Regions from separate parts of the Streptomyces sp. GbtcB7 genome, predicted to be linked through region 1. Evidence: riboswitches for the same ligand, from Rfam matches in the RefSeq annotation. Region 1 holds a riboswitch; each other region holds the start of a gene.
The links. A riboswitch is a leader RNA that binds a small molecule or an ion and turns the genes downstream of it on or off. The one in region 1 is predicted to bind thiamine pyrophosphate.
Positions count from the first base shown of each region.

Region 1 (4,427 bases):
CGGGACTGCCGGGCGGTCCGCGGAGACCACCAGGGCGGCCAGCAGCGTGGTCACCGGCACCGAGGCGACCAGGCCGATCGAGCCGACCAGGGTGCGCACGATCTCTTCGGCGACCAGTTCGCTGTTGGCGACCGTGCCCACACTGCTCTGCGCGATCGAGAAGAGCAGCAGCAGGGGAAGCGCGGCACCCGCGTACGCCAGGACGAGCGTGTTGACGACCGATGCGATGTGGTCACGGCCGATCCGGATGCCCGCGCGGTACAGATCGCGCCAGCCCATCGTCGGGCTGGCCTCGTGCAGCTCCCAGACCGCCGAGGTCTGCGTCACCGTCACATCGTCGAGCACACCGAGCGAACCGATGATGACGCCCGCGAGCAGCAGACCGCTCATGTCGATGGACGGATACAGGCCGTGGATCAGACCGGTGTTGTCGTCCGTGTTGCCGGTCAGTGCCGCCCAGCCGATGAACTCCGAGCCGAGGATGCCGATCAGCACCAGAGAGAGCAGGGTGCCGAGCACCGCCACCGACGTACGGGCCGAGAGGCCGTGGCACATGTAGAGCGCGATCAGCATGATGGCGCTCGCCCCGACCACGGCCACGACCAGCGGATTCGAGCCCTGCAGGATCGCCGGCAGGATGAAGAAGGTCAGGATCACGAAGCTGATGGCCAGTGCGACCAGCGCCATGACACCGCGCATCCGGCCCACCACCACGACGGCCAGCGCGAAGATCCCGGCGAGCAGCGCCATCGGGAACTTCCGGTTCACATCGGTGACCGAGTACTGCAGATCCCTGGGCGCGGAGGGCTCGTACGCGGCCACGACCTTCTCGCCCTCGTGCAACTGCCGTGACTGGTCAGGCTGGATGATCTCCGTGAACGTACGGCCCTTGTCCTTGCCGGTGTCGATCCGGATCGTCGCCTTTTTGCAGTCGCCCGTCGCCTGTTGCTGCGCGGAGGAGCCCTCGGCGGTGGACGTGTCGCCGGTCGGGGTCTCCCCCGACGCGTTCACGGACTTGCAGCTGACCTTGTCGACCTTGGTGACCGTGGCCTGCTGGGTCTGCCGGTCGAAGCCGACGCCGGTGCGCTCGTGGGAAGGGGCGCCACCGGGCCAGAGCACCGCGAGACCCACGACGACCGCGGCGGCGAAGGGGATCAGAATGGCCGCGATGACCTTGCGCAGATGCTTGGAGACGGGCGTGGCGGGCCCATGGCTGTGACTGTGCGAGTGCCCAGATCCGTGCCCGTCCCCAGACCCGTGCCCGTCCCCACGGCCGTGCCCGTTCCCCGGCCCAGGTCCATTCCCGGACCCAGACCCAGACCCATGTCCGTGTCGGTCCCCGGGGCCGTGCCCGTGTCCCTCACCCGGTCCGTGCCCATGCCCGCCTCCTGGACCGGGGCCGGGGCCACCGCCCGGTCCGTGTCCGCGGCCGTCTCCGGAGCCAGGTCCATAGCCGTCTCCGGGACCGCGTCGGCGCGGCGGCTCGGACGGCGGGAACGGGGGCTGCTGCGTTGTGGTCACCGACCGATCATCGCAAGAACGGCGAGGGCCCTCTGTTCACCGCGCCAGATATGACGCTAGCGTGGAGTCACCTTTGCACACGCGGGAGCTCGGAGCACCGGGCTGAGAGGGCGCTGACCTCCGTCTTAGCGATGTTTCACGTGGAACGAGTGATGTTTCACAAGGGACGTCGGCAGACGGAATCCGCTGCGTCGACCGCCGAACCTGTTACCGGGTAATGCCGGCGTAGGGAGTAGGTCTCATGACCAACAAGGACGTACGCACGCCTGCCTCCAGCCAGACGGGCGGGGCGCCTGCCACGCCTGAGGGCGAACAGCCGCGGGAGGCCGGGAAGTCCATCGGCTGGCACAAGGGATACGTCGGGGGTTCGCGCCCCGATCTGCGGGTGCCGGTCCGTCAAGTGCACCTCACCAACGGGCAGTCCGTCACGCTGTACGACACCTCCGGCCCGTACACCGATCCGGTCGTCGACACCGACGTACGCAGGGGCCTCGCGCCACTGCGCGAGAACTGGATCATCGCCCGCGGTGACACCGAGGAGTACGCGGGCCGTCCCGTCCGTCCCGAGGACGACGGAATCAAGCACACCTCGCCGCGCGGGGGCCTGCGCAACCTCGACGCGGTCTTCCCGGGGCGGCCGCGCCAGCCGCGTCGAGGTCGTCCCGGAGAGGCGGTCACGCAGCTCGCGTACGCCCGGCGGGGCGAGATCACGCCCGAGATGGAGTTCGTGGCGGTCCGCGAGAACGTCGACCCCGAGGTCGTACGCGAGGAGATCGCCGCCGGTCGCGCGGTGCTGCCCGCGAACGTCAACCACCCGGAGATCGAGCCGATGATCATCGGCAAGCGGTTCCTGGTGAAGGTCAACGCCAACATCGGCAACTCCGCCGTCACCTCCTCCATCGAGGAGGAGGTCGAGAAGATGACCTGGGCGACCCGCTGGGGCGCGGACACGGTCATGGATCTGTCCACCGGTCGCAATATCCACACCACGCGGGAATGGGTCCTGCGCAACTCCCCCGTCCCCATCGGCACGGTGCCGCTCTACCAGGCTCTGGAGAAGGTGGACGGCCGCGCCGAGGAGCTGACCTGGGAGATCTACAAGGACACGGTCATCGAGCAGGCCGAGCAGGGCGTGGACTACATGACGGTCCACGCGGGCGTGCGGCTGCCGTACGTGCCGCTCACCGCGAACCGCAAGACCGGCATCGTCTCGCGCGGCGGCTCGATCATGGCGGCCTGGTGCCTCGCGCACCACAAGGAATCGTTCCTCTACGAGAACTTCGAGGAACTCTGCGAGATCCTCGCGGCGTACGACGTCACATACTCGCTCGGTGACGGGCTGCGGCCCGGGTCGATCGCGGACGCCAACGACGCAGCTCAGTTCGCGGAGTTGAGGACGCTCGGGGAACTCAACACGATCGCGAAGCGTTTTCATGTACAGACGATGATCGAGGGCCCGGGACATGTCCCGATGCACAAGATCAAGGAGAACATCGACCTTCAGCAGGAGATCTGTGATGAAGCTCCGTTCTATACGCTCGGCCCACTGACGACGGACGTCGCGCCGGCGTACGACCACATCACCTCCGGCATCGGTGCCGCGATGATCGCCTGGTGGGGCACGGCCATGCTCTGCTATGTCACGCCCAAGGAGCACTTGGGCCTGCCCAATCGTGACGACGTCAAGACCGGCGTCATCACCTACAAGATCGCCGCCCACGCAGCCGACCTCGCCAAGGGGCACCCAGGTGCGCAGGAATGGGACGACGCGCTGTCCGACGCCCGCTTCGAGTTCCGGTGGGAGGATCAGTTCAACCTGGCCCTCGACCCGGACACGGCACGGGAGTTCCACGACGAGACCCTGCCGGCCGAACCCGCCAAGACGGCGCACTTCTGCTCCATGTGCGGCCCGAAGTTCTGCTCGATGAAGATCAGCCAGAGCATCACAGAGCAGTTCGGCGGTACGGCGGCCGCGGGGGCGTCGGCTGAAGAGGTCGCCGAGGGGATGCTGCAGAAGTCGAAGGAGTTCGCGGCCAGCGGGAACCGGGTGTACCTGCCGCTCGCGGACTGAGCCGCACGCACGCACGCGCAGTCGTGCCCGGAGCCGTTCGCGGCGTACATCAGGCGCAACGAACGGCTCCCGGGCCGGGTTCTCTCGGCAGACTGGGCCCATGACATCGACATCCATGAGCAAGGGCGCCAACCTTCCCGTCGCCGCCGGGGCGGTGCGGGCCGTGCTCGGCTGGAGAGGAGGGGCCGGTGCGCCGGACGCGGATGCCTCGGCGCTGCTGCTCGGCCCGGGCGGACGCGTGCGGGACGACGGGGACTTCGTCTTCTACAACCAGCCGCAGCACGCCTCCGGCGCTGTACGACATCTCGGGAAGCAGCGGGACGGCGCTGCCACGACGGATACCGTCGAGGTGGACCTGCGTGCCCTGGAACCGGAGATCGAGCGGGTCGTCCTGTGCGCCTCGGCCGATGGCGGCACCTTCGGCGGGCTGTCCGGACTGACGCTGCGGCTGCTCGATGCCGGGACCCAGCAGGAGATCGCGCGCTTCGAGATGGAGGCCACGACGGAGACTGCGTTCATCGGAGGCGAGCTGTATCTGCGGGGAGGTCAGTGGAAGTTCCGGGCGGTCGGACAGGGCTATGCGTCCGGGCTGGCCGGTCTCGCCACCGACTTCGGTATCAGCGTGGAGTCCGACGGGGCCGGTGCGTCCGGGCCGGAGCCGGCGGTTTCGCCCGGAGGCACACCGGCGGTCTCGCCCGCGCTCCCGCCGACGGGCTCGCGGACGGCCGCTTCCACCGCTGCGGGCGCCCCGTCGGTACCCCCGGTACCTCCGGTACCCCCAGTGTCCCCGGCTTCCTCCCCGCGTCTCAGCAAGGGCGAGGAACGGTTGCCCGTG
Region 1 covers NZ_JAGXJM010000019.1:118,142-122,568, reverse strand. The annotation lists gene KVT44_RS29095 (YibE/F family protein) at 1-1,521, opposite strand, end outside; TPP riboswitch at 1,593-1,770, shown strand; gene thiC (phosphomethylpyrimidine synthase ThiC) at 1,763-3,592, shown strand; gene KVT44_RS29085 (VWA domain-containing protein) at 3,693-4,427, shown strand, end outside.

Region 2 (4,427 bases), on a different contig from region 1:
GCGCCCGAGCAGCCGGGCCACGGCGACCGGCAGGGTCGGGTTGTCGGGCCGCGCGATGAAGACCGTCGCCCCGAACTCGCCCAGCGACACGGCGAAGGCGAACCCCGCCGCGATCAGCAGCGCCCGCCGCACCATCGGCAGATCGACCTCCCGCCACACCCGCCAGGGCGAGGCTCCGAGGACAGCGGCGGCCTCCCGGAGCCGTCCGTCCACCGCCCGGAGCACCGGCAGCATGGTGCGTACGACGAAGGGGACGCCCACCAGAGCCTGCGCGAGCGGCACCAGGATCCAGGAGGAGCGCAGATCCAGCGGCGGTTCGTCGAGCGCGATCAGGAAGCCGAACCCGACGGTCACGGCGGACACGCCGAGCGGCAGCATCAGCAGCGCGTCGAAACCCCGTACGAGACGCCCGGTCATGGGGGTCCCCCCGGTCGAGCGAAGCCGAGACTGGGGGAGGGTGAGCGCGGCGGCCGCCAGACCGCCGATCACGACGGCGATGGCGGTGGCGGCCAGCGCGTACTCCAGCGAGTTGCCGATCGCCGCGATCGGCGCCACCAGGAAGATGCCGCTGTCGGCCGAGGTCAACGCCTTGTAGTACGCGAATCCGTAGCCGCCGGGCGCGTCCAGGGACCGCTGGACCAGTACCCCGAGCGGCAGGACGAGAAGAACGAGGATGCTCGCCAGGACCCCGCCCAGCAGCGCCCACTGGCCGGCCCCGCGCGGCCTGCGCACGGTCACCTCCGGAGCCACCAGGCGCAGGGCGGTCTCCCGGCGGCGTACGGTCCAGGCGTGCACGGCGAGGATCGCGCCGACCGCCACGAACTGGACGATCGTCAGCACCGCCGCGGTCGCGAGGTCGAAGATCTCCGAGGTCTGCCAGTAGATCTCGACCTCGAGGGTGGAGAAGGTCGGCCCGCCGAGGATCTGCACCACACCGAACGAGGTGAAGGTGAACAGGAAGACCATCAACGCGGCGGCGGCCACGGCCGGGCTCAGCGCCGGCAGCGTCACCTTGCGCCAGGCCGCGAACCGGGAGGCACCCAGCATCCGCGCGGCCTCCTCCTGACGCGGGTCGAGCTGCGACCAGAGCCCGCCGACGGTCCGTACGACCACCGCGTAGTTGAAGAAGACGTGCGCGAGCAGAATCGCCCAGACGGTGGTGTCCAGCCGTACGCCCCCCAGCTGGTCGAGGAGTCCGCCCCGGCCCACCAGGGCCAGGAACGCCGTACCGACCACGACCGTCGGCAGTACGAACGGGACGGTCACCACCGCCCGCAGCACCTGCTTGCCCCTGAAATCGAAGCGCGCGAAGACATACGCGCCGGGGAGCGCGATCAGCAGCGTGAGCGCCGTGGAGGCGAGCGCCTGCCAGGTGGTGAACCACAGGACGTGCCGGATGTCGGACTGCGCGAGCACCTCACCGATCCGTCCGAACCGCCAGGCCCCGTCGATCTTGAGGCCACGGGCGACGATCGCGGCGACGGGATAGGCGAAGAAGACGGCGAAGAACGCGACGGGCAGGGCCATCAGCCCCATCCGCGTCGCGCTCTCCTTGCGGCTCCTTCGAGGCGCTACTTCAGTACGAGCGAGGTCCACGACTTGACCCACTGGTCACGGTTGGCGGCGATCTTGGCGGGCGCCAGGGTCTCGGGGTTCTTTGCCTGCGGGCCGAACTTCACGAACTCCTCGGGCACCTGGGCGGTCTCGCGGACCGGGTACACGAACATGTTCAGCGGCATGTCGTCCTGGAATTTGACGCTGATGAGGAAGTCGAGAAGCGCCTTGCCACCCTTGGTGTTCTTCGCGTTGCTCAGCAGCCCCGCGTACTCGACCTGGCGGAAGCAGGTGTCGCTCGCGACCCCGGTCGGCGCGGTCTTCGGCTTCGGGTCGGCGTAGATCACCTCGGCGGGCGGGGAGGAGGCGTACGAGACGACCAGCGGCCGGTCGGCCTTGGCCTTCTTGCCGCCCGCGGACCCGGAGAACTCGTCGTTGTAGGCCTGCTCCCAGCCGTCGACCACCTTCACGCCGTTGGCCTTGAGCTTCTTCCAGTAGTCCTGCCAGCCTCCCCCACTCTCGGCTCCGCTCGAGCGGGAGGTGCCCCCATCCCCGTACTTCGCGGCGGTCCCGAGCAGGAAGCCGAGGCCGGGCGAGGACGTGGCCGCGTTCTCGGTGACGAGGAGGTTCTTGTACGCGGGCTTGATCAGGTCGTCGAAGGAGGCCGGCGGGGCCAGCTTGTGCTTGCTGAAGTAGGCCTTGTCGTAGTTGACGCAGATGTCACCGGAGTCGATGGGCGTGACCCGGTGCCTGTCCTGGTCGATCCGGTACTGCTGGACGATCTGGTCGGAGCCCTTGGCCTCGTACGACTGGAACAGCCCGTTGTCGAGCGCGCGGGACAGCAGGGTGTTGTCGACGCCGAAGAAGACGTCGCCCTGCGGGTTGTCCTTGGTGAGGATGGCCTTGTTGACGGCCTGCCCGGCGTCGCCGTCCTTGAGGACCCTGACCTTGTACCCGGACTGCTTCTCGAAGTCCTCCAGCACGCTCTTCGACACGGCCCACGAGTCGTGGCTGACGAGCGTGACGGTCTTGGAGTCCCCGGCACCGCCGCTGTCGGAGGACCCGCACGCGGACAGCGTGACGAGGCCCAGCCCGATGACGACGGCCGTGGTCGTCCTCTTGGTGATCACTGAATTCCTCCTGGGATGACCAGGAAGAGACGCGGCCCTGCCCGGGATCCTCGGAAGGTTCCCGGGCAGGGCGCAACAGCTTGAGTGATGCCCGAACTTCCTACCCAGAATGACCTGGGCAAGGTTCAGAGGGTCTGCGGCCCACCGGTGCTCCGGCTACCGCACTCTCAGCGCTGTGGCGCTCCCCTGTCGGAATATGAAGATGTGGTTGGACCTCGCCAGATTACCGCTCGGTGGCGGCGAGCTGACCACAGGCTCCGTCGATCTCCTGGCCCCGGGTGTCCCGGACGGTCACCGGCACCCCGTGAGCCGCGATGGCCTCGACGAACGCCTTCTCGTCCTCGGGCCGCGAGGCGGTCCACTTCGAACCCGGTGTCGGGTTCAGCGGGATGAGGTTGACGTGTACGGGCTTGCCCCTGAGCAGCCGCCCGAGCCGGTCACCACGCCATGCCTGGTCGTTGATGTCCCGGATGAGGGCGTACTCGATGGACAGGCGACGCCCGGACTTGGCCGCGTACTCCCAGCCTGCGTCCAGCACCTCGCGCACCTTCCACCGCGTGTTGACGGGGACGAGGGTGTCGCGCAGCTCGTCGTCCGGGGCGTGCAGCGAGATGGCGAGGCGGCACTTGAAGCCCTCGTCGGAGAACCGGTGGATGGCGGGCACCAGCCCGACCGTCGACACGGTGATCCCGCGCTGCGAGAGCCCGAGCCCGTCCGGCTCGGGGTCGGTGAGCGCGCGGATGGCGCCCACCACTCGCTTGTAGTTGGCGAGCGGCTCGCCCATGCCCATGAAGACGATGTTGCTCAGCCGCGCCGGGCCGCCCGGGATCTCGCCGTCCCTGAGGGCCCGCATCCCGTCCACGATCTGGTGCACGATCTCGCCCGTGGACAGGTTCCGGTCCAGGCCGGCCTGTCCGGTGGCGCAGAACGGGCAGTTCATCCCGCAGCCCGCCTGCGAGCTGATGCACATGGTCACCCGGTCCGGGTAGCGCATCAGCACGGACTCGACGAGTGTGCCGTCGAACAGGCGCCACAGAGTCTTGCGGGTGGTGTCCTGGTCGGTCGACAGATGCCGCACGACCGTCATCAGCTCGGGAAGCAGCGCCTCCTGGAGCTTGCCGCGCGCGGCGGCCGGGATGTCCGTCCACTCCGCGGGATCGTGCGCGTACCGCGCGAAGTAGTGCTGCGAGAGCTGCTTGGCGCGAAACGGCTTCTCACCGATCGCGGCAACCGCCTCTTTGCGCTCGGCGGGCGTGAGGTCGGCGAGGTGCCGCGGCGGCTTCTTGGCTCCGCGGGGGGCGACGAATGTGAGTTCTCCGGGCTTCGGCATAACCCTTCCAGTGTCGCAGATCAACTCCGCCGGCCCAGGCCAGAGCGGGGTGGGGGCGGTCACCCGTGGGCGGCCTCTGTCAGCTTCGGTCGGCCTCGCACGGCCCAGGGACGGCCCAGCGCGGTACTCGGGCGGACCTTCCTGGCGATGTCAGTGCCGGTGGCTATGGTGCGACGACCATCGAGCGCGACTCATCGGGGAGGGGCCATGGGAGCCAAAACGGGACTGCTCATCTATGCCGACGGCGAGGTGCCGGGCCTGCTGCGACAGGTGGAGGCGGCGGACCTGCCGCGGACGTCCGAGATGATGCGGCGCCTTTACCCGGGCTGGGAGATCGAGCAGCTCTCAGGCTCGTCGCTGGGAGGCGGCGTGTATCCCCCGAAAGACACGGCGTATGCCGCGAGCCGACCGGG
Region 2 covers NZ_JAGXJM010000032.1:142,915-147,341, forward strand. The annotation lists gene KVT44_RS40435 (iron ABC transporter permease) at 1-1,536, opposite strand, end outside; gene KVT44_RS40440 (thiamine ABC transporter substrate binding subunit) at 1,572-2,681, opposite strand; TPP riboswitch at 2,764-2,882, opposite strand; gene rlmN (23S rRNA (adenine(2503)-C(2))-methyltransferase RlmN) at 2,908-4,014, opposite strand; gene KVT44_RS40450 (hypothetical protein) at 4,222-4,427, shown strand, end outside.
Region 2: linked by a shared signal. The riboswitch ahead of KVT44_RS40440 (thiamine ABC transporter substrate binding subunit) and the one ahead of thiC (phosphomethylpyrimidine synthase ThiC) in region 1 are both predicted to bind thiamine pyrophosphate.

Region 3 (4,427 bases), on a different contig from region 1:
CGGGCGAACTGGCCGCGCCGGAGGACGGACCGGTCGCCTGGACGGCCCACGCCGACCTCGCCGAGGCGGCTGCGCTCGCGCTCACCGGTGAGGGCCTCGACGGGACGACACCGGCGCTCACCGGCCCCGAGGCGCTCGACCTGGCCGACATCGCGGCGATCGCCACGCGGCTCACGGGCCGCGAAGTCCGCCGGGTGGTCGTCTCCGACGCCGACTACCGCGCGAGCCTGCTCGCCCGCGGTCTGCCCGAGGCCGGCGCCGACCTGCTCCTCGGCCTGTTCGCCGCGAGCCGGCAGGGACAGTTCACGCCGGTCGACCCCACGCTGGGCCGCCTGCTCGGCCGACCCGCCACGGCCTTGGCGGACTTCCTGAAGACAACGATTACGCCGACCGGCTGACGTCGGACGGCCTTGCCGGTCCCACCGTGCGTGCCGCGCGTCGTGCGCGGCACCCGGCGGACGGCGGCCTCGTCCGACGTGCGGACGGATGCGCGGGGTTCAGGCGCGCGTCCGCCAGCCGTGGTCGACCGGTCCGAGGCCCGCGCCCAGGGCGAATCCCGCGGCGATCGCGCCGGTGACGTACTCCTTCGCCAGCCGCACCGCCTCCGGCACCGCCCGCCCCTGCGCCAGCCCCACCGCGATGGCCGAGGCCAGAGTGCAACCGGTGCCGTGCGTATGGCGGTTGTCGTGGCGCGGGGCCCGGAACCAGTGCTGTTCGGTGCCGTCGGTCAGCAGGTCGACGGCCTCGCCGGGCAGGTGGCCGCCCTTCACCAGGACCCAGCGGGGCCCGTACGACAGCAACTGTTCCGCGGCCCGGCACATGTCACGCTCGCCGGTGGCCTTGATCCCGGTCAGCTCGGCGGTCTCGTCGAGATTCGGGGTGGCGACCGTCGCGAGCGGCAGCAGGGCGGTCCGTACGGCGTCCAGCGCGTCGTCCGCCAGCAGCCGGTCGCCGTGCTTGGAGACGCTCACCGGGTCCACCACCACGGGCGCGCCGACGTCCGAGAGCAGTTCGGCGACGGTCTCGACGAGCAGGGGCGAGGCGAGCATGCCGGTCTTCACGGCCTGCACACCGATGTCGTCCACGACACTGCGGTACTGCGCGCGCACGGCCTCGGCGGGAAGCTCCCAGGCTCCCTGCACGCCGAGGGAGTTCTGCGCGGTGACGGCGGTGAGCACGCTCATCCCGTGCGCGCCCAGCGCGAGCATGGTCTTCAGGTCGGCCTGGATGCCGGCACCGCCCCCGGAGTCCGATCCGGCGATGGTCAGGACACGGGGCGGGGTGGTCGGCGTGTTCGCGGGCATCGTGGTTGTCACTCCGTACGAAGGGGGTGAGAGGGGGGCGGGGTCAGCGGCGCAGGCGCAGCGGGGCGTAGACCAGCAGGGCCGCGAGGAACGCCACGCCGTAGGCGGTGTCGGCGCCGTGCAGGGCGTGCGCGACCGGGCCGACGTACAGGCTGGTGCTCATGAACGGCACCGCGGCGGCGAAGGCGGCGGCGAACGCCACGAGCGCGGGCCACCACGGGCGCGGGCGGGCGCTCTCGGTGGCCAGGTCGACGGGTGCGCCGCCGCGGGCCCTGGCCCGGGCGAGCCAGTCGACGGCGACGATCGCGACGAACCCGGGAATCCAGTAGCCGACGAACAGCAGGACGTTCTGGAAGCGGGCCGTGGTGTCGGCGGCGTGCATCCACAGCACGAGCGGGAAGCCGAGGACGGCGGCCATCGCGGCGGCGGCCGGGCGCGGCAGCCGTACGCCCATGGTCTGCAGGGCGAGCGAGCCGCTGTAGTCGTTCATGGCGTTGCTGCTCAGCGCGGCGAGCGCCACGGCCAGCAGGCCGAACGCTCCGAGGGCGCCGCCGCCGAGCAGGGTGTCGACGCCGCGGGCGGTCTGGTCGGTGAAGACGGCCGCGCCCCACAGTCCGAGGGCCTGGACGGCCACGAAGGACACGCCGATGCCGGTCAGGGTGTACCAGAACATGCGCGGGCGGGACGCCGTACGCGGCAGATAGCGGCTGAAGTCGCTCGCGTACGGGGCCCATGACAGCGCGAGGCTGAGCGCGATCGTGCAGGTCAGGACGAAGGCCCCGGCCCGGTCGGCGCCGTGCGCGGTGGCGGCGGGGGTGGTGTGGGCGCCGCTCAGGAGCTTCACGGTCAGGGCCACGAACGCGGCGGCGAGAGCGAAGGTCATCACGGTCTGGAGCCGGTGGATCACCTCGTAGCCGAGGACGCCGAGCGCCCCCTGCACCGCCATCATGACGAGCACGCCCAGCCAGAACGGCCAGCCGCACAGCTGGGCCAGCGCGTCCCCGCCGAAGAGGCCGATCAGTGCGTCCCAGGCGATGGACGACAGCCACTGCAGGGCGCCGGGGACGACCACCGCCCGGCCGAACGCGAGGCGGGCGAGCGGCAGCTGTCCGGCGCCGGTCTGGCTCCCCCAGGTGCCGAGGTACGCGGTCGGCACCGCCCCCAGGAGGGTGCCCAGCACGACGGCGGCGAGCGCGGTGGAGAAGTCCAGGCCGAGCGCGATGCCGACGGTGCCGGTGAACACGCCGGTCATGGTCAGGTTGGGGGCGAACCACACGGTGAACAGGCGGCCGGGGCCGCCGTAGCGGTGGTCCTCCGGGACCGGGGCGATTCCGCGCGCCTCGACGTGCAGGTCCCCCGGGGCGGTGGGCATCCGCCCGTCGAACACGCCCTGCGGGCCTCCGACGGCCACCTCAGCGCGAGCGTTACGGGCATACGGCAACGACATGAGACATCCCTCCGCCAGTCCTAACTGGTTCAGGTTCGACGGGTGTGATCTCAGCCCTCGTGCGGGGCACCCCGTGTCCGGTTCGGCGGTCAGGATAGCCCGGCGGGCGCGGTCTGCCCCAGGGGGAGGGGTCCGCGCGGTCCGTACGGCCCCGCGGCTACGCGTCGACGCTCGGCTCCCTGCCCTCGTACGCCGCGGTCAGCAGCGCCAGTACACCGTCCAAGGTGACCTCGCGCGGATTCGGATACGGCTGCCCGGCGGCCTGCTCGGCGGCCACCGCCAGGTCGGTCTCCTTGAGGCCGAGTTCGGCGAGGCCCCGGGGGGCGCCGAGGCTTCCGGCCAGGGCCCACAGGGCATGGGGGACGTCGTCGGCGCCGCCCAGGGCGCGCGAGAGCGCCGTGACAGCCCGGGGTGCGGCGGGCGCGTTGTAGGCGAGGGCGTACGGGAGGACGACCGTGTGCGTCTCGGCGTGCGGCAGGCCGAAGGTCCCGCCGAGGACGTGGCACAGCTTGTGGTGCAGGCCCATGGTGGTGGCGCCGAGACAGGCGCCGCAGAGCCAGGCGCCGTACAGGGCCCGGCCGCGCGCGTCGAGGTCGCCGGGGGCGGCGGCCACCAGCGGCAGGGCCTGCGTCATCGCCCGTACGCCCTCCTCGGCCATGAGCGAGACGAGGGGCGAGGCGTCGGGCGCGTAGAGGGCCTCGACGGCGTGGGCGAGCGCGTTGACGCCGCTGGTGACGGTGAGGGGGACGGGGAGCGAGAGGGTGAGTTCGGGGTCGTAGACGACGCTGCGGGGCTGGACGGCGGGGTCGCGGCCGGTGCGCTTGGCACCGTGCTCGGTGAGTCCCCAGACCGGGGTCATCTCGGAGCCGGAGTAGGTGGAGGGCACGGCGATCAGGGGCAGGCCGGTGCGCAGCGCGATCGCCTTGCCCAGGCCGATCGCCGAGCCGCCGCCGACCGCGACACACCCGTCGGCGCCGGCCGCGCGCGCCGCCTCGACGGCCCGGTCGGCGACCTCGACGGGTACGTGCATCCGGGCCTCGGCGTGCAGCCCCGCGCAGGCCTCGCCCAGGGCGTCCGCGACCGCGCGTGCCGTGCCCTCGCCCCTGCTGCCGCAGACCACCAGCACCCTGCGCAGCCCGAGCCTGGCGGCCTCGTCGGGGGTCGCGGAGACGGCGGCGCCGGGCCGGAAGACGATCCGCGCGGGCTGGGTCTCGTACGAGAAGTCGAGCGGGGTGTTCCTGTCGGTCATGGTGCTCATTCCGGTTCCAGTACGAGGTCGAAGCGGGCGTGGCGGAAGGGGTTCGGGACGCCGAACTCCCGCGCCAGGGACGGGTCGTCGGTCTCCGTGAAGTCCTGGACCAGGCTTTTCTTGACCGCGAAGACCGCGTCGGAGTCCAGGTAGTCGCCGCCCGCGACGAAGATGTGGGTGGTGACCGGGGCGTGGCCCTCGGCCGAGGCGATGAAGTGGATGTGGGCGGGGCGGTAGGGGTGCCGGGCCGTGGCGCGCAGCAGTTCGCCGACCGGGCCGTCGGTGGGGATCGGGTACGGGCTCGGTACGCAGGTGCGGAACCAGAAGCGGCCCTCGGCGTCGGCGGTGAACAGGCCCCGCCCGTTGCCGGGCGGCTGGACGTCCGGCTGCTGTACGTCGTAGTAGCCCTCGGAGTCGGCCTGCCACA
Region 3 covers NZ_JAGXJM010000009.1:78,572-82,998, reverse strand. The annotation lists gene KVT44_RS16820 (NAD(P)H-binding protein) at 1-398, shown strand, start outside; gene thiD (bifunctional hydroxymethylpyrimidine kinase/phosphomethylpyrimidine kinase) at 498-1,304, opposite strand; gene KVT44_RS16810 (cytosine permease) at 1,348-2,751, opposite strand; TPP riboswitch at 2,741-2,835, opposite strand; gene KVT44_RS16805 (maleylacetate reductase) at 2,909-4,000, opposite strand; gene KVT44_RS16800 (intradiol ring-cleavage dioxygenase) at 4,006-4,427, opposite strand, start outside.
Region 3: linked by a shared signal. The riboswitch ahead of KVT44_RS16810 (cytosine permease) and the one ahead of thiC (phosphomethylpyrimidine synthase ThiC) in region 1 are both predicted to bind thiamine pyrophosphate.

Region 4 (4,427 bases), on a different contig from region 1:
ACACTCGGTACCCGAGCGCCCCCCGGACCGCCGTCCGGGCGACGGAAACCGGGCGGTCATGCCGTGGCGTCCTTCAGAGGGCGGGACGGGTCGGCCAGGATGTCCGGGTTCATGGGCATGCCCGCCTCGATCAGGCGGCGGCCCTGGGCCAGGTCACGGGGACGCCCCACGGCCAGCAGGGCGACGAGGCGGCTCTCGCGGAGCCAGCACACCGTCCAGGCCGCGCCCGACGGGTCGCCCCGCCAGATGGTCGTATCGGCGGGGGCGTGATGGCCGACATACTGGACGAAGCGGCCGAACTGCTCGGACCAGAAGTACGGGACCGGGTCGTACGCCACCGGGGCCTCGCCGATGATGTTCGCCGCGACCGTGCGCGGCGCCTGGAGGGCGTTGTCCCAGTGGTGGACGAGGAGGCGCTCCTCGTAGCGGCCCGACGGGAAGGAGGCGCAGTCGCCGACCGCGTAGATGTCCGGCACGGAGGTGCGCAGGTGGCTGTCGGCGACCACTTCGCGGTGGGCGCCTAGCTCGATGCCGGAGCCGGCCAGCCAGGCGGTGGCGGGGCGCGCGCCGATGCCGACGACCACGGCGCCCGCCGGCACCCGCGTGCCGTCGTCAAGGACCACCGCGCCGGGCTCGACGCGCTCCACGCGCGCGTGGGTGCGCAGCGACGCGCCGCTGTCCGCGTACCAGGCGGTCATCGGCGCGGCCACCTCCGCGGGCAGCGCGCCGGCCAGCGGCCGGTCGGCGGCCTCGACGACCGTGACCGCGCACCCGGCCTCACGCGCCGCCGTCGCGAACTCCGCACCGATCCAGCCCGCCCCGACGACCACGATGTCGTGCTGCTGGGCGAGCACGGGGCGCAGCCGCTCGGCGTCGTCCAGGGTCCGCAGCAGATGGACGCCGGGGACGCCCTCCGAGCCCGGCAGCTGGATCGGTTCCGCGCCGGTCGCGAGGACCAGGACGTCGTAGGGCACCGGTCCTGCCTCGGTGTCCAGCTCGTGGTCCGCGGGGCGCAGGCCCAGCGCCTCGCAGCCGAGCCGCAGTTCGATGTCCAGCGCCTCGAAGTCGATGTCGAAGGCGGAGCCCTCGGCCTTGCCGAGCAGTACCGCCTTGGACAGGGGTGGCCGGTCGTACGGCTGGTGCGGCTCGGCGCCGATCAGCGTCACATCCCCGGTGAATCCCTGTTCCCGCAGGGCGACCGCCGTCTGTACGCCGGCCATGCCCGCACCCACGATGACGACCCGCCGTGCCGTACGCCCCTGCGCCCGCACCTGTGCCCGCGTCTGCTCGCTCACCTGATCACCATAGACAACTGACAATCTGTCAGTCAGGGGACGTGCGCAGTGACCTGTTCCACAACGCTCGTACCGCTCCCGTCCTGGGACTCCCAGTCCCAGGTCTCCTCCAGGCGCAACCGTCCGTCGGGCAGCTCCACGACCACGGACACGCAGTGGCCCGACGAGGTGCTGCCGTCGTGCTTCAGCTGCACGTACCGGAAGTCGAGGCGGTCGCCCTCCCGCGTCCCCACGAGGTGACCGCGTGCGACGTCCCCGCCCGCGTACTCGGCCCAGATCTCGCCGTCCTTCTCGTGGTACGTGAACCGGGTGCGCGTACCGACCTGCCCGGGGGCCTGGTCGGCGACCGGGGCGAGGACCAGGCCGTCGAGCGTACGGGCCATGGACGGAGGCTCCCTTACTGAGACATACGGCAGCGGGCTAGGGTGGCCAACGTGCTGCATCTCCCGGGGGGCGACCCCCGGACCCCCAGCACAAAAGATTACTCGCGGGAGCCCGGACGCACCGGGCTGAGAGGGAGGCTGGCGGCCTCCGACCGTACGAACCTGATCCGGGTCATGCCGGCGAAGGGAGGGGCTGGACACCCATGTCGCCTACGCGTACACCTGCACGTTCCTCGGATGCGCCGTCATCGGACGCACGTGTGTCAGACGTCCTCGTCATCGGGGGCGGGATCATCGGTCTCGTGACCGCCTGGCGGGCCGCGCAGCGCGGGTTCACCGTCGCGGTCGTGGACCCCGAGCCGGGCGGCGGGGCGGCACGGGTGGCCGCCGGAATGCTCGCCGCCGTCACCGAGCTGCACTACGGCGAGCAGACCCTGCTGGGCCTGAACCTCGCCTCCGCGCGCCGCTATCCCGACTTCGCCGCCGAACTCACCGAGGCGAGCGGCCAGGACCTCGGCTACCGCCGGTGCGGCACGCTGGCCGTCGCCATGGACGCCGACGACCGGGCCCACCTGCGCGAACTGCATGCCTTGCAACACCGCTCGGGGCTCGAATCGGAGTGGCTCAGCGGCCGGGAGTGCCGCCGTCTGGAACCCATGCTCGCGCCGGGCGTGCGCGGCGGGCTGCGGGTCGACGGCGACCACCAGATCGACCCGCGCCGGCTCGCGAAAGCCCTGGTCAAGGCGTGCGAGCGGGCCGGAGTGGAGTTCCATCGGACGTGGGCGGAGCGCTTGACCGTCGTACGGGACCGGGCCGCCGGGGTCGTCACGACGGGCGGCGAACGGCTGGCGGCGGGGCAGGTGGTGCTCGCCGCCGGGAGCCTGAGCGGAAAGCTCCCGGGCGTGCCCGCCGACGTGCTGCCGCCCGTACGGCCCGTGAAGGGTCAGGTGCTGCGGCTGACCGTGCCGAAGCGGTACGCGCCGTTCCTGAGCCGGACCGTGCGGGCCGTGGTGCGCGGCAGCCAGGTCTATCTGGTGCCGCGGGAGAACGGTGAGCTCGTCGTGGGCGCCACCAGCGAGGAGCTGGGCTGGGACACGACGGTGACCGCGGGCGGGGTCTACGAGCTGCTGCGCGACGCCCACGAGCTGGTGCCCGGGATCACCGAGCTGCCGCTCACCGAGACGCGCGCGGGCCTGCGGCCCGGGTCGCCCGACAACGCGCCGCTGCTCGGCCCGACCGCGCTCGACGGGCTGCTGCTGGCCACCGGGCACTACCGCAACGGCGTCCTGCTCACGCCCGTCACCGGGGACGCCATGGCGCACGTCCTGACCACCGGCGAGCTCCCGGAAGAGGCCCGCCCCTTCACCCCCGGGCGCTTCAGCACCGCACTCACGGAGCAGACCGTATGAACATCTTCGTCAACGGAGAGCGACGGCTCGTCGCCGCCGACACGGCCCTCGACACGCTCGTCGCCACCCTCACCGTCGCACCCTCCGGCGTCGCCGCCGCGCTCAACGAAACCGTCGTCCCGCGCACGCAGTGGTCGTCCACGGCCCTCTGCGAGGGAGACCGCGTCGAAGTCCTCACCGCAGTCCAAGGAGGCTGAACCATGGCCGACGATCCGTTTGTCCTCGGAGGTACGTCCTTCTCGTCCCGGCTGATCATGGGTACGGGGGGTGCGCCCAGCCTCGACGTCCTGGAGCGGTCGCTCGTGGCGTCCGGCACGGAGCTGACGACGGTCGCGATGCGGCGGGTGAATCCCTCGGCGCACGGCTCGGTGCTGTCCGTGCTCGACAAACTGGGCATCCGGGTGCTGCCGAACACGGCGGGGTGTTTCACCGCGGGCGAGGCCGTGCTGACCGCGCGGCTCGCGCGGGAGGCGCTCGGTACGGAGCTGATCAAGCTGGAGGTCATCGCCGACGAGCGGACCCTGCTGCCCGATCCGATCGAGTTGCTGGACGCCGCCGAGACGCTGGTCGACGACGGGTTCACCGTGCTGCCGTACACCAACGACGACCCCGTGCTCGCGCGGAAGCTGGAGGACGTGGGGTGCGCGGCGGTCATGCCGCTCGGGTCGCCCATCGGGTCCGGTCTCGGCATCCGCAACCCGCACAACTTCCAGCTGATCGTGGAGCACGCGCGTGTGCCGGTGATTTTGGACGCGGGGGCCGGTACGGCGTCGGATGCGGCGTTCGCGATGGAGCTGGGGTGTGCGGGCGTCATGCTGGCGTCGGCCGTGACCCGGGCGCAGGAGCCGGTGCTGATGGCCGAGGGCATGAAGCACGCGGTGGAAGCCGGGCGGCTCGCCTGGCGTGCGGGGCGGATTCCTCGGCGGCACTTCGCCTCCGCGTCGTCTCCTGCGGAGGGGCTGGCGCGGTTGGATCCTGAGCGTCCTGCTTTCTAGGCGCCCGGCGCTGGTGTGCTTTTTCTCCCGCCCGCGCACCGCCCGTTTCCAGTCGGCTGGAAAGTGGGGCTCGCCCGTGGGGGTGGGGCGGCGTTGGTGGCTGCGGGGTGGGGGCAGCCTGCCTTACATCCCCTGTGCACGACATGTGGACCGGATCGATCAAGCGTGCGAGATCCGTCACAGGTCGGCTGCAGTCCCGCTCCGGAATTGGCCGGAAGGGTGGGGGTGACAGTGGCGGCTCGTAGACTCGCCTGCGTGGATACGACCCTTCAGGACCCGCTTGTCGGGCAAGTGCTCGACGGCCGCTACCGCGTCGACGCACGGATCGCGGTCGGCGGGATGGCC
Region 4 covers NZ_JAGXJM010000034.1:73,946-78,372, reverse strand. The annotation lists gene KVT44_RS41495 (NAD(P)/FAD-dependent oxidoreductase) at 57-1,295, opposite strand; gene KVT44_RS41490 (hypothetical protein) at 1,328-1,678, opposite strand; TPP riboswitch at 1,773-1,884, shown strand; gene thiO (glycine oxidase ThiO) at 1,882-3,087, shown strand; gene thiS (sulfur carrier protein ThiS) at 3,084-3,284, shown strand; gene KVT44_RS41475 (thiazole synthase) at 3,288-4,082, shown strand; gene pknB (Stk1 family PASTA domain-containing Ser/Thr kinase) at 4,338-4,427, shown strand, end outside.
Region 4: linked by a shared signal. The riboswitch ahead of thiO (glycine oxidase ThiO) and the one ahead of thiC (phosphomethylpyrimidine synthase ThiC) in region 1 are both predicted to bind thiamine pyrophosphate.